3 regions of the Candidatus Thiothrix phosphatis genome follow, and region 1 is predicted to be linked to each of the others. Evidence: predicted binding sites of a transcription regulator. Region 1 holds the regulator's gene; each other region holds the start of a gene.

Region 1 (4,890 bases):
CATGCCAAGTTCCTGCATGGCGCTGGAGACGCTGTCAGACAGTTGCCGGGCGGCTTGGCTGCGCGCAGTGCTCAACGTGTCGGCCTGTTTGCGGTAAGCGGCGGCGGCTTCACGCAGTTGTTTTTCCAGCGTCTCAAGGTCGTAATCGTCGCTTCCCAACTGCGCTAGTTCGACTTCGATCCGGGCGAGGCGCTCCGGCAACTCGTGCGGTTCAATGCGGTACTTGCGGGCAAGGCTGCGGATGTCGGCGATGCGGTTTTCCACCCATTGCAGGCGTTCCGGATCCAAGTCCAAGCTGTCAGCGTAATCACGCAGCCCGATGGCGGCTTCCTGCACTTGGATTTGTGCACTGGCCAGCAATTCGTGAGGTGTTTGCAGGCGCGTGTCAACGCCTAGTTGAGCTTCCAGTTCGTGGATCAGGCGGCCAAGGATGGAGTACAACGAAGGTTCGCTGTCGTAAAGCTGGTCATAGCCGTGGGCAGCGGTGGCGCGCAACTGTTCGGCATTGGCCAACCGGTTGAGTTCTTCGTCGAGCTGCGCAGGCTCGTCAGCATGCACTTGCAGCGCGCCCAGTTCCTGTGCCTGAAAGCGTAGCAAATCAAGCCGTTCCTGATGTTGCTGATGCTGGCTGGATAGCAGGTTGATGCGTTCATGCAACGCCTTCCACTGTTTCCAGGCATCACGGGTGTTGGCCAGCAGGGCGTCGTTACCGGCGAAAGCGTCCAGCATGCTGCGCTGGGCGTCTTTTTTCATCAGCGATTGGTGTTCGTGCTGGCCGTGAATGTCGACCAGTTGTTCGCCGAGTTCGCGTAATTGGGTGAGGTTGGCGGGGGAACCGTTGATCCAGGCGCGTGATTTGCCATTGGCGGCAATGACGCGGCGCAGGATGCAAATGTCGTCACCGCCATCCATCTCCTGTGCTTCCAACCAGGTTCGGGCGGAATGCGTCTGGGTGATGTCCACGCTCAAAGTGATTTCAGCCCGGTCAGCGCCATGGCGCACGCTGCTGCTGTCAGCCTTGTCGCCCAACACCAGCCCGATGGCGTCGAGCAGGATGGATTTGCCCGCCCCCGTTTCCCCAGTCAGGGCGGTCATGCCGGGGAGCAGCTCGAGGTCAAGCGCCTCAATGATGGCGAAATCACGGATATGGATATGTGTCAGCATGTCAAGGCTGGACTCCCCAATGCAGCTTGGCGCGCAGGATATGGTAGTAATCGTAGTTTTGTGGGTGCAGCAGGCGCACTTTTTCCGGGCGGGTATGGATGCGCACCCGGTCGCCGGATTCCAGTTCAATATTGTTGTGCCCATCAAACGACAGCCGCGCCGGAATGTCGCGCTGTTCGCAGAGCTGGATTTCGATCACGCTCTGGCTGCTGATGACCAATGGGCGGTCGCTGAGGGTATGTGGGCAAATCGGTGCCAACACAATCGCTTGCAGGCTGGGATGCATAATCGGCCCGCCACTGGAGAGCGCATAGGCGGTGGAGCCGGTCGGCGTGGAGATGATCAGGCCATCCGCCCGCTGGGTATTGACGAACGTCCCGTCCACCCAAGTGGTGAATTCGATCATGCGGATTTCATTGCGCACATGCAGCACCACATCATTCAGCGCGTCGTCGCCGCCAATGGTTTCCCCGTCGCGGCTGACTTCAGCATGCAGGACGAAACGCGGCTCCTCTTGGTAATGGCCTTGCAGGATCTGCTCCAGTTGCGTGTGCATTTCATCGGGCGAAACATCGACCAGAAACCCCAGCCGTCCAAGGTTGACGCCGACGATGGGAGCCTCATGCAACGCCAACAAACGCCCGGAGGTCAGCAGGGTGCCATCGCCGCCCACCACGATGGCGAGGTCAATGCGGCGGGCGAGCTCTTCCGCAGGCATGGACGGCAAACCCAGGATCAGCCCTGCGTTCTGGTCGCAGAACACATGGTGGCCGCGCTGCAACAGGAACTCATGCAGTTGCCGCAGCGTATTGTCCACCCGGACATCATTGGGCTTGGTGAAAATGCCAATGTAGGAAAACGGATTCATAACCGGTTTCTGACCTGATTTAAAGCTGCAAGGCTGGCAAAGGCGCGCGTAAAATGCAAGTGAAACAGACTTGTGCCTGTACAGGTTTGCCCCTATAAATGAAAGCATGACAATGAAACAACCTCCAGAATTGAACGAGCGCGCCCGGCATATCCTTAAGGTGCTGGTGGAAAGCTACATCCAGGATGGACAACCTGTCGGTTCCCGCAGTCTTGCCCGCGCCAGCGGACTGGATTTGAGCGCCGCCACTATCCGCAACGTGATGGCTGACCTGGAGGAAATGGGCTATATCCGTGCGCCGCATACCTCAGCGGGGCGGGTGCCAACCTCGCAGGGATACCGTTTGTTCGTCGATGCGCTGGTCAGCATCAAGCCACTGGAGCAACAGGCCCTGCACATCCTGGAAGGCCAGTTGAAGGCGGAGCGTGATCCGGGCGCGTTGATCCAGTCCGCTTCCAGCCTGTTGTCCGGCATCACCCGCCTGACCGGGGTGGTGAGCATGCCGCGCCGCAACCCTTCCGCCATCCGCCAGATCGAATTCCTGCGCCTATCGGAACGGCAGGTGCTGGCGATCCTGGTCATGAACCGCAATGAGGTGCAGAACCGCATTATCCACTTGGATGGTGCCGTCAGCTCCGGCGAATTGCAGCAGGCGGCCAATTTCCTCAACGAACGCCTGATCGGCAAGGATTTGCAACAGGCCCGCGCCGCGTTGCTGGAGGAAATGCGCCAGCACAGTGAAGACATGAACCGGATGATGCTGTCAGCGATTGAACTGGGCGAAAAGGCGGTCGCCGATCTGGGTGACAAGCCGGATGAAGATTGCGTCATTGCCGGTGAAACCAACTTGATGGGTTACGATGACCTGTCCGACATCCACAAACTGCGCGAACTGTTCGCCGCCTTTACCCGCAAGCGTGACATCCTCAGCCTGCTGGACAAATGCCTGCAAGCGGATGGCGTGAAAATTTTCATCGGCCGCGAATCCGGCCAGACGGTGTTTGATGATTGCAGCCTGGTGACCGCGCCGTATATGGTGGATGGCGAACAACTGGGCGTGCTCGGCGTCATCGGGCCGAAACGGATGCCATACGAGCGGGTGATTCCTGTGGTGGACATCACCGCCAGATTGTTAAGCATTGCGCTGAATTCAAAACAGCCCTGATAGGCTGCCTCACACCCCCCTCACTAAAAATTGTTAAGAAATGTTGCAGCTCTCTTCAGGCAGCATTCAGATTGATGCTAGATTCCGGAACAAGACTAAATTTTTGATAGATGGAAAAGTCCGGATGCATATTCTTATCGCCATTGTCGTGGTAGCCGTGATCGCTGGCTTGGTGATTCGCCCATTGGGCCGACCGAAGGAAAAGCTACAGGCAGTTTGGCCAGAAATGACAGCATCATTCCATCCGTCCCGGAAAGATTCGGTGACCCCCTTTAAAGCATGGGCGGCAACAGCCTTGGGGCAGGAGCCGCAGTTACAAGCCTGGTTGACGGGTTTGCCCGATGAAGGCTTGCGGGCTCTGGTGGAAAAACTTGCTGAATTCTGTACGGAAATGGATATGGATATGGAGCTGGAATGGCTGTTCACTCCGGAACCCTGTGTCACTCCCGCAGCCAAAGCGGCCGCCGGGCAAGTCGTCACTGATTATTGCAAAATTTGCCTGAAAGCTGTGCAGCGCCAGCAGGCGGCCGTATAACGGAGTGGTCTCCTACGGAACGCTTCCAGCCCTTGAATTTGTCCGTTTGACTAAAGGTTTGTAATCCATGCATACGATAAGCACATCGGAGTTGTTCCTGATCGCTTTAGGGATCATTTTCACCGTCCCGTACCTGATCTGGCGGGTGGGCAAGACTGATTACTACGCCCCCCTGGTGGTGGTGCAAATCATCACTGGCATTTTGCTGGGGCCGGGGGTGCTGGGAAATGTTTTCCCGGATTATTACCAGTTCGTCTTTACCCCATCGGTTATCCAACTGCTGAATGGCATCGCCTGGTGGGCAGTCATGCTGTTTGTCTGGATCGCTGGGATTGAGCTGGATCTGAAACATGCCTGGGCGTACCGCCGGGAAAGCGGCATTACTGCCGGATTCGCCCTGATCACGCCGCTCCTGTTATGCAGCGCCGTCGCGGCTGGCATGCTGGCGTCCGATGGCTGGATAGGCCCCAACGGGATGAAATGGCAGTTCATATTCGGTGTCGGCATGGCTTGCGCGGTCACCGCCTTGCCGATCCTGATCCTGCTGATGGAAAAGCTGGAAATCCTGCGCCAGCCGATTGGGCAACGCATCCTGCGCTATGGCAGCCTGGACGATATCGCCATTTGGGGCGTGCTGGCCCTGATCCTGATGGATTGGGGACGGGTTGGCAGGCAGGGTGCATTCCTGCTGGTTTTCGCCCTGTGCAGCTACGGGTTCCGCAAGCTGATGGTCAGGCTGCCAGAAAGTGACCGCTGGTTTGTGGGGTTGATCTGGCTGGCTGTGTGCGCATTCGGGGCCGATTGGGCTGGGCTGCATTTCATGGTCGGGGCATTCCTGGCCGGGGCGGTGGTGGATAGCGACTGGTTCGACCAGAAACAGATGGATCAACTGCGCCAGCATGTCCTGCTGGTGATCATGCCGGTGTTTTTCTTGAGCACGGGGCTGCGCACCAACTGGTCGGTAGGCGGGGAAGCGGTGTTCGTGGCGGCGGCGGCGCTGCTGTGTGCATCGGTGGCGGGCAAACTGCTTGGCGTGCATATTGCCGGGAGAATCCTCAACTGGCGTCCCGGCGAAGCGTCGATCATTGGCTGGCTGTTGCAGACCAAGGCGCTGATCATGATCATTTTCTCCAGCATCCTGCTGGACAAAGGCATTAT
Region 2 (4,890 bases), on a different contig from region 1:
TTATTTTGTCAGGCGCAATGGCTTCGGCTTTGAACTTGAAGGCTTCATCAGGCGGCAATAAGTCTTCCTGCTTGAGTGCATAAGCTTGTGTGGACACAACAAGCAGGAGCAGGAAACAGAGTAGTTTTCTCATTCTTGGGTGCTCTTGTGAATCCATTCTAGGTAAGCAGGCAAACCGTGGCTAATCTCCATCGCAATTATTTCCGGCAATTCGTAGGGATGATGTGTATGAATCAAGGCTTCAATGCGTCCATAGCAGGATTGGCGGGTTTTGATTAAAAGCAAGCACTCGCTGTCTTCACAGGTTTCCCCTTTCCATTCATAAAAGGAAACTATGGCTGGCATGAGGTTGATACAGGCGGCAAGCTTTTCCTCCAACAAGCTATGTGCAACGGATCGGGCTGTATCCTGATCCGGGAGGGCCGTCATCACAAGCAGACAATCCGTCATCTTTAAGTGTGGTTTACCTAGATTTGGGTAATAGTAGAGTAAATGAGGGGGATCGGCAAAACATCTTCGCTTCATTTTGCCTGGACTTGATTTCTTTACGTGGTGATGCGAGGGAAGTTATTGAAAAAACAAAACTTAGGTGTGCTTTGTGCAACAATAGTAGCTTCTACGCAACAGGAGGTGATTAGTTCTATAGCTACCGATAATGATGCCAGTGAATAAAATATTTCTTGTTTTTGGTGTAAACCAGTATAAAAACGAAGCCCAATTAAATCAGGCTCCGCAAAGGTAGGACGTAATCTAAATCAGGCATTCATCCAAGCTTCGGCCTGAGGATGTCCATTCTTCCACCCAAGCTGGTTTTCTACCGCGTCCACTCCAGGTCTGTTCCGGATTGTTTGGGTTGCGGTACTTCGGTTTGATTATTCGTTTCTTGCTGGTTCGGGCTTGCATCACTTCATCAATCGTAAAGCCAGCATTTGCCACCATTTCTTCAATTTGTTCCCGCAGGCCTGTTAATTCAGTATCACGACGGTTAGCTATTGCATTGTCAATGCTGCCTTTTAGTCTTTCGAGTTCTGCAACACTGAGGCTGGAAATATCAACGGACATATATAACACCTTTCCTTTTGCATTATGATGAAAATTTTATTTTAAATATATTCCTTTTCTTTAATGTGATTGTCAAGTATGTCTTTTGGAAAATTAAATGTGGAGGGTTAAATTATTCACGATGAATAGTTGGTGTCGAAGAACCGTTGACAAACCAAACGCACAGTTTTGGTGATTTTTTATCAGACAGGCGGAGTGGCGTCAGACGGGCTATTTCTATATAATCAGAGCTGCTATTTAATCATAACTATTACGGACATAACATATTTTGCAGGGGGATTTGATGCGGTTTTTCGTTCCAATCCTGTCGTTGGTTGGGTTGGTCATCATCTCCATTTGGATAATGTCCAGTGGCCAATTCGATACAGTATCAATGACGAATGATCTGTCTACTGTAACGGTCATAATGCCTTATTTGTTACTGGTGGTTCTGGCGCTTCAGGGAGTATTTGTCTATCTACAGCTCCGTTCAGCTCATTTAATTACACAATCTGGTGTTATCGAAATGGGTGTTGCAGAGGAAGCGTCCAATAACAACGTTGAGCAAATGAATACGGAATGGGTTTTGGATGCGCTTGCGGGTGGTGTGGTTGTCACTGACCAGCAAGGGAAGATCACCTATATGAACATCAGTGCAGAAAAGTTGACTCTGTGGTCACGGGAGAAGGTGCTTGGCGAACATGTCAGTAAAATTCTTAAACTGGAGGATTTACAGGGAAATCCTTTGGGAGAGCGGGCGTTTGAAGCCAATCAGGGCCATTCCAACCATCCATTGCAGTTTGGGCAGGTAAAGCTGATTCCCCGTGTGGGGGACTTCCGCTTTGTGGAGCTGAATACAACCTGTATTTTGGATAATTGTAAGGCTGTTGTGTTTATTTTTCGTGATGTTACAGCTGACCGGAAAATTATTAACCGTTTATACCGCCAAGCGTCTCATGATGCACTGACCGATTTGATGAATCGCACTAGTTTTGAGCAATATGTGGAGCAATTGGCACATGATACATCCAGTCTTACCCGAACCCATGTTTTGGCTAGCGTAGATCTGGATAACTTCAAAATTATCAATGATACCTGCGGTCATTTGGCGGGCGATGAGCTATTGAAACAGGTTGCCCAAATATTTCGGCACGCGGTGCGCCGTTCTGACAAGGTGGCGCGTATCGGCGGTGATGAATTTGCTGTTTTTCTGGAGGATTGCAGCCTGGAAAAAGGCCGCAATATCATGGAGAGCATTCTCACCGAACTGCGCAATTTTCGTTTTAGCTGGGAGGGGAAAGTATTTTCCATTGGTGCCAGTATTGGCTTGTTGGAGTTTATGCCAGCGGCCAATGTCCAGATCAAACAGCTTTTTTCGGATGCTGACAAAGCCTGTTATACAGCCAAGGCTTTGGGGCGCAACCAGGTTTTTTTGCACGCTGAAGACAAGCGGGAAGAAATGTCCAGCCAACGGGTGCATGACTGGAGTAAATTGCTGAAAGATGCGATCCGTGAAGACCGTTTTATCCTGTTTGCCCAGCCTATTGTTCCTTTGAAAGCTGAACATGCCAAGTCTTTTCGACAATTTGAGATTTTGTTGCGTTTGCCATTCCGGCAGGCGCTGTTGAATCCAGGGAGTTTTCTGCCGGTTGCCGACCGTCTTGATTTGATGGCCAGTATTGACCGTTGGATTATCCGCAAATCATTGGAAATGTTGGCAGGTTGCCGTTGTGATCCGAATAGCGAGCATTGTGTCGACACGCGTCTGATGATTAATCTTTCCGCCCAATCGGTGCAGGACGCCCATCTGTTCCCTTACGTTGAACAACAAATCAAACAGTTCAAGATTGATCCTGGAATGATCTGTTTCGAAATTTCCGAATCTGTCGCCATTAGCAATTTTGTCCATGCGAAACGGATGATGAACGCCTTGCATGGCCTTGGTTGCCATCTGGTGCTGGACGATTTCGGCAGTGGTTTTTCCTCTCTCAGTTATCTGCGTGAGTTGCCGCTGACTTATCTGAAAATCGACGGTAATTTTGTCCACAACCTTGTATCCAGCCCGGTGGATGCGGCGATGGTAAAGGCCGTGCACGAGGTGGGGCAGGTGATGAACCTGCTGACCATCGCGGAACTGGTGGAAGATGGTGACACGTTGCAACATTTGCGGCAAATAGGCGTAGATTTTGCTCAAGGCTATTACTGTGGCAGGCCCATTCCTTTGGTGCAATTGCGCCAGCGTATCCAAAGTGGGGTTGTTGCGGATACGAATAAAGCCGCCTGAGCATGACAGTCATCTGATAAGTCCAGACTCAAAAAATTCATCAAACCTCCCTTGACTTTGCTTCTCCCGACCTTATTATTGGCACTCACTAGCCTAGAGTGCTAATAACAACCTGAATGTCTAAATTACTTTTGGTTCGAGGAGAACATCCGATGAAAATCCGTCCTTTACATGACCGCGTTGTAGTGCGCCGTATGGAAGAAGAACGCAAAACCGCCAGCGGCATCATCATTCCTGACAGTGCTACTGAAAAGCCGGATCGTGGCGAAGTGCTGGCGGCAGGCCCTGGCAAACTGGCTGACAATGGTGAACGCGCTCCCCTGCAAGTCAAGGTTGGCGATAAAGTTCTGTTCGGCAAATACGCAGGCACTACCGTCAAAATTGATGGCGAAGAGTTGCTGATCATGCGTGAAGATGACCTGCTGGCCGTTGTTGAAGGTTAAGCGATTTCCCACCCGGACAAAAAATTTGATAGAGGTTTAGATCGATGAGTGCTAAAGAAGTACGTTTTGGTGATGACGCCCGTTCACGCATGGTGAAAGGCATCAATATTCTGGCCAATGCAGTAAAAGTTACCCTGGGCCCTAAAGGCCGCAATGTAGTGCTGGAAAAATCTTTCGGCGCGCCAACCGTGACCAAGGACGGCGTATCCGTCGCCAAGGAAATCGAACTGGAAGACAAGTTCGAAAACATGGGCGCACAGCTGGTGAAAGAAGTTTCTTCCAAAACTTCTGATGCCGCTGGTGATGGCACCACCACCGCCACCGTTTTGGCTCAAGCCATTGTGCGTGAAGGCATGAAAGCCGTGACCGCAGGCATGAACCCAATGGATCTGAAACGTGGCATCGACAAAGCAGTCGTCGCAACAGTTGAACAACTGCACGCCATGTCCAAGCCTTGCGAAGACAACAACGCCATCGCCCAGGTTGGCACCATTTCCGCCAACTCTGACGAATCCATCGGCAACATCATTGCCAATGCCATGGATAAAGTGGGCAAGGAAGGCGTCATTACGGTTGAGGAAGGTTCCGGCCTCGACAATGAACTGGACGTCGTGGAAGGCATGCAGTTCGACCGTGGTTACCTCTCCCCTTACTTCGTCAACAACCAGCAGAGCATGGCGGCTGAACTGGAAAGCCCCTTCATCCTGCTGCACGACAAGAAAATTTCCAACATCCGCGAACTGCTGCCTGCGCTGGAAGGCGCTGCCAAAGCTGGCAAACCGCTGATGATCATCGCTGAAGACATCGAAGGTGAAGCGCTGGCGACCCTGGTTGTGAACAACATCCGTGGCATCGTGAAAGTGGCTGCTGTCAAGGCGCCTGGCTTCGGCGACCGCCGTAAAGCCATGTTGCAGGACATCGCCATCCTGACCGGCGGCACCGTGATTTCTGAAGAAGTCGGCATGAGCTTGGATCAGGTTACCCTGGATGACATGGGCCAGGCCAAACGTGTGGTCATCACCAAGGAAAACACCACCATCATCGATGGCGCTGGCGCTGCTGACGACATTAAAGGCCGTGTTGACCAAATCCGTGCGCAAATCGAAGTCACCACTTCAGATT
Region 3 (4,890 bases), on a different contig from region 1:
TTGACTTTGGCGTCGTTACGCTTCATCAATTGCAAGGTCAGGTAGATTTTGGCGGGAATGGACAGGAACAATCCGCCAGCAATCAGCCCCGCCACAATGGCGATCCCTGTCACTCCGCGTGCGGTCACAATGTCTGTGAAGATCACCAGCCCTACGCCCGTGGCGCTGATGCTCAGGCCGACGATGATCAGGGCAAACATAAAGCGTGTCACCTGTTGTTCTTTCATGGTTGCCTGCCTTTGCGGCTAAATTAAAAGGTTGATTATCCTATTGTGGATACGGGAGTAATTGACCGTTGTCAATTATGCAGGATCAACCAGTTGCCGAACTGAAAAGGTGTAGCTGTTGCCCCAGTTTTTGTAACAGTGCGTCCCGTTGTTGCAGGGCTTTTTCCTTGTGCAACAATTGTTGGTTGAGCTGGGCGATAATGGTGTCCTTCAGGTTGATCACCTTGTCACGCTGCTCAATTTTGTGTTCATAACTATGGTGTTCTGTGGCCAACGCCTGTTGTTTGCCGGTTAGCGTCGCCAGCATTTCCAGTTGCTGTTGCAAGGCGGTTTCCCGTTCCACGTATTCACGTTCACGGTCGTTGAGGGCGTCTGCGCGCTGCTGGATTTTGCGCAAGGTTTCTTCCTGTGCGCTTTCTTTCTGCTGATATTGGTTGATCAGTTCTGCTAGGTGGGTATGCAAGGTTTGTAAGGTGGTGTCACGTTCGGTGAACTGGCGTTCGCGGTCGCTGAGGTGGGTTTCGCGTTGCTGGAGCGTTTGTTCCTGCTGTTGCAGCAATTGTGTGGCTTTGTCCCGTTCAGCCTCTTGCTGCTGCTGCCTTGCGGTGAGTGCCGCCAACGTGTCCATATGCTGTAACAGCAGGGCTTCGCGGCTGGCGTGCTGACGTTCGCGTTCGGCCAGGCTTTCTTCCCGCAGGCGGATTTCTTCCTCCCGAGTCCCTAGTGCTTGGTCACGTTCATTGAGCAGGCGGCCTTGCTCCAGGATGTGCTGGTCCTTGGCTTGCATGGCCCTGTCATGTTCACCAAGTTGTTGGGTTATTGTCTCCAGTTGTTGCGCCTGCTGTTGGACGAACTGGTCTTTTTCCGCCAGCAACTGGTCTTTGCTGCTGGTGAGGGTGGCGTATTCGGCCAGACGGTTTTCCTTGTCAAGCAGGAGGTTTTCCATTTCCTTGATATGGGCGTCATGGCTGGCGATGCGCTGTTGGTGCTGTTGCAGGCTGTGGTCAATCGCCAGGATTTGTTCTTGCAGGGAGGAAATCGACTGGTCACGCTGCTGGATGTGTTTGTCGCGTTCCTGAAGTTGCAGGAATTGGGCGCTGATCTGTTCATCCCGGCGTTGCAGGTTACGTTCCCGCTCATGGATGGTCTGGTCGCGGACGGTGAGCAATTGCTCCTTTTCCTGTAACTGTACGCCGCTTTGGATGAGTAACTGTTCCCGTTCCTGGCTGATCTGTTCCTTTTCATGCAGCAGGCGGGTTTGCTCGGCCAACTGTTCGTTGCGCAGGCTGATCTGGTCGATTTTTTTCCTCATCAGCTTGTCGCGCTGGTGGAGCTGCAAGTCCTTTTCCAGGAGCAGGTCATCCCGGCGTTGCAACAGGCGGTCAACATCCCGCAGGCGCAGGTCGCGTTGCTGAACCTGGGTGTCACGCTCCTTCAGGTGGCGGTCACGGTCAGTCAGTTGCCGGTTGCGTTCATGCAGGAGTTGCTCTTGAACGTAGATGCGTTGCTGATGCTCACGCACCCAACGGTTGAGGGCATCCAGCTGCTGGCTGAGTTCTTGGACGCTTTCATCCCGTTTGGCGACCTGTTTGTCGCGATTTTCAATCTCACGGTCACGCTTGCTGATGTGGTTGTCTTTTTCTTCCAGGCGGCGGTTACGGATGTGGATTTGGTCTTCGCGTTCGAGGATATATTTTTCTTTCTGGCTGGCAAGTTGCTCAATGTCGCGGGCGCGGTTTTCCAGTTCGCGGATGATCTGGTCACGTTCGTGGATGACTTCCTCTTTCTGCTGGAGAACGGTATGGCGTTGGGCGAGCTGGTTTTCGAATGCTTGGGCGTTGCCCTGGCTGGCTTGCAACAACTTTTCTTTGTCGTGGAGCAACTGTTCCTTGCGCTCCATATGCTGGTCACGATCCCGCAGCGCTTGTTCCAGTGAGCCGATGAGCTGCTCTTTGTGTTTGAGGACAGTGTCAAGTTCGTTCAGCTTTTCCTCTGTCGCCTGTAGACGCCCATAAGCATCACGCCAGCGGTCAATCAACGTCTGGCGATCAGCAGCGGTCAGGAAACGATTGCCCTCGATTTTTTCAATCAGTGTCAATTCTTCGCGGTTCATTGTCATGCTGTTCGGCAGCTTATCCGGTTGTTCGCTGTGTGGCATAATAATGTGCTAAAAATAACAAGGCATGAATCAAGCACAAAAACTGAACCCCATGAGGTTATTAGCACTCTAAGAGGAAGAGTGCTAATATGAGCCATAACACTAACAGGAGGCTACATACATGAACAACGCATTGATGCTGAGAGGACAAACCTTGCCGGTTCCGGTAGGGAATCTGGAAAGCTACATCCATGCGATTCATTCCATCCCCGTGCTGGAAGCCGAAGAAGAGCGCGAACTGGCGGAACGTCTGAGATACGCAGGCGATTTGGAAGCGGCACGTCAATTGATCCTGCACAACCTACGTTTTGTGGTGAAGGTGGCACGCGGGTATAGCGGCTACGGCTTGCCACTGGGTGATTTGGTGCAGGAGGGTAATGTTGGCTTGATGAAAGCTGTCAAACGTTTCGAACCTGAAATGAATGTGCGCCTGATCTCTTTCGCTGTGCATTGGATCCGGGCGGAAATTCACGAATTTATCCTGCGCAACTGGAAAATTGTCAAAGTGGCGACCACCAAGGCGCAGCGCAAGCTGTTCTTCAATCTGCGCAGCAGCAAGCAGCGGCTGGGCTGGCTGAATCACGAAGAGGCGCAAGCCATGGCTGAAGATTTGGGCGTCAGCACGGCTGAAGTGCTGGAGATGGAGAAACGCCTTAGCGCCAATGATGTTGCTTTCGACCTGAGCATGGATCAGGAGGACGATGACTCCGCCAGCTTTTCGCCCAGCCAGTATTTGGCGGCGGATGATGCTGATCCGGCGGAAACACTGGAAGCGGAAGAGTGGGACACTTACACGCGGGAACGCTTTCAGGATGCATTGGCGAAGTTGGATGCACGCAGCCAAGATATTCTGGCCAACCGTTGGCTTGTTGAAAACAAGGCGACCTTGCATGAACTGGCCGAAAAATACAATGTATCTGCCGAACGTATCCGTCAATTGGAAAATGCAGCCATCAACAAACTGCGGTTGGGCGTGATGGAAGCTGCGTAAAGCTTGGTAGAAACGCCGCTTGTTGGGACAATAGAAAAAGGCCGCAAAAGCGGCCTTTTTGGTGAAGATGCTGGCGTTTAACCGAAGAACGCTACCGACAGGAAGCTGAACCACGCAAAAACAATCATCCCTATAATGAGAAGCATCGGGAAGCCATAATCCCAGCTCAACATATCTACATACCTCTATTAATCTTTGCAGGGGAAAGGATAAAAGAATACCTCCACCCTGACAAGATCAAAAGGCACTTGCAAATACATGTGATTGGCCAAAATGAAAACTGTTCATCCTGGCCATTTAGGCTTTTTCTCTTGCTTAACCGGAGAAAACAACGGAAAAGAAGCTGAACCACGCGAACACGATAAGGGCAACAACGATTGCCGCTGGCAGGCCGTAGTCAAAACTAAACATGTTATTTCCTCTCTAATAAAGTCACTGAGTGGCGCACAGTATGCCGAAAGATATTAACCGGTATCTTGACATGTCTCAATAATACCGGAATCCTTTCATCTGCATGTCATCAGAGATGGGCAGACTATGCGGCAGTCTGTCAGGCAAAAGGAAACGGAGATGCTCAGGTTAAACCAACTCATCCTGCGCACGGACGTTAGTGGGATGCCGCTGGAATGGATACATTTTCAAACAGCGGTCAAACTTTATTATACCGAGCAGGTGGCCTACACTTGCGGAACGCCCATTCTTAAAATCCATGGCGGCGTCAACGCCAAAACCGGACACCGCAGCCGGATTGATCTGAATTCCATCATTGCCACTTACGGCAGCAAGCATACGCTGTATGAACATTATGTGCCGCCGCTGAACAATCCAACCTTGTTTCGGCGCGACGACCATATCTGTTTGTATTGCGGCGAACATTTTCTGGAAAAGGACTTGTCCCGCGACCATGTCATGCCGCTGGTTCGGGGCGGACGCGATGTGTGGACGAACGTTGTCACTGCCTGCAAGCACTGCAACAGCCACAAAGGCGGGCGCACGCCGGAACAAGCCCACATGCCATTGCTGGCGATCCCGTTCCAACCCAATTATGCGGAATATGTCTATCTCCAGGGGCGGCATATCTTGGCTGATCAGATGGAATTCCTGAGCGCCCATTTCCCGCGCGACAGCAAACTGCGGGAACGCAGCCATTAATGGCGGATTTTGTCCTATAGTTAGGGCTGGTTCACCAAGGATCTACCTATGCCTGCATCGAGTTCGTTGTGGAGCCGTTTGGTTGCGTGGTTGTTCGGGCGCAATACAGCGGTTCCAACGGAGACGCCTACTGTTGTACCTAATGTGACGCCAGCGCCTGTCCCACCGTCTGCACAACCGGTTGCTCCAACTGCGCCAGTCCCCGCACCGCCAGTGTTTACACCACAAGGCGACCGGGAGCAGCCGCTCACGCCGGATTTACCGGCAGAGGGGGGCTTGCCAACGGAAGGCGTCAATCTGGGTTTCAGTATGTTGTGGAACAACCATCCGGCAATTGCGGATGGTGATGTGTTTCCTTGTAA

What was found. Region 1 encodes HrcA, which represses chaperone genes, less so after heat shock. Its sites were predicted from a motif close to TTAGCACTCNNNNNNNNNGAGTGCTAA; they were not measured.
Region 2: the regulator HrcA is predicted to act here: its motif matches at 3,404-3,430, upstream of groES (co-chaperone GroES).
Region 3: the regulator HrcA is predicted to act here: its motif matches at 2,447-2,473, upstream of rpoH (RNA polymerase sigma factor RpoH).

Annotation. Positions count from the first base shown of each region.
Region 1 is NZ_JAYMYJ010000142.1:124,146-129,035, reverse strand. It holds gene recN (DNA repair protein RecN) at 1-1,164, opposite strand, end outside; gene VSS37_RS17365 (NAD(+) kinase) at 1,166-2,032, opposite strand; gene hrcA (heat-inducible transcriptional repressor HrcA) at 2,145-3,197, shown strand; gene VSS37_RS17355 (hypothetical protein) at 3,238-3,732, shown strand; gene VSS37_RS17350 (cation:proton antiporter) at 3,800-4,890, shown strand, end outside.
Region 2 is NZ_JAYMYJ010000011.1:22,775-27,664, reverse strand. It holds gene VSS37_RS01010 (protein-disulfide reductase DsbD) at 1-133, opposite strand, end outside; gene cutA (divalent-cation tolerance protein CutA) at 130-429, opposite strand; gene VSS37_RS01000 (H-NS histone family protein) at 751-1,062, opposite strand; gene VSS37_RS00995 (EAL domain-containing protein) at 1,346-3,325, shown strand; gene groES (co-chaperone GroES) at 3,478-3,768, shown strand; gene groL (chaperonin GroEL) at 3,813-4,890, shown strand, end outside.
Region 3 is NZ_JAYMYJ010000047.1:72,883-77,772, forward strand. It holds gene VSS37_RS06470 (hypothetical protein) at 1-227, opposite strand, end outside; gene VSS37_RS06475 (coiled-coil domain-containing protein) at 313-2,346, opposite strand; gene rpoH (RNA polymerase sigma factor RpoH) at 2,507-3,376, shown strand; gene VSS37_RS06485 (HNH endonuclease) at 3,947-4,528, shown strand; gene VSS37_RS06490 (T6SS effector amidase Tae4 family protein) at 4,577-4,890, shown strand, end outside.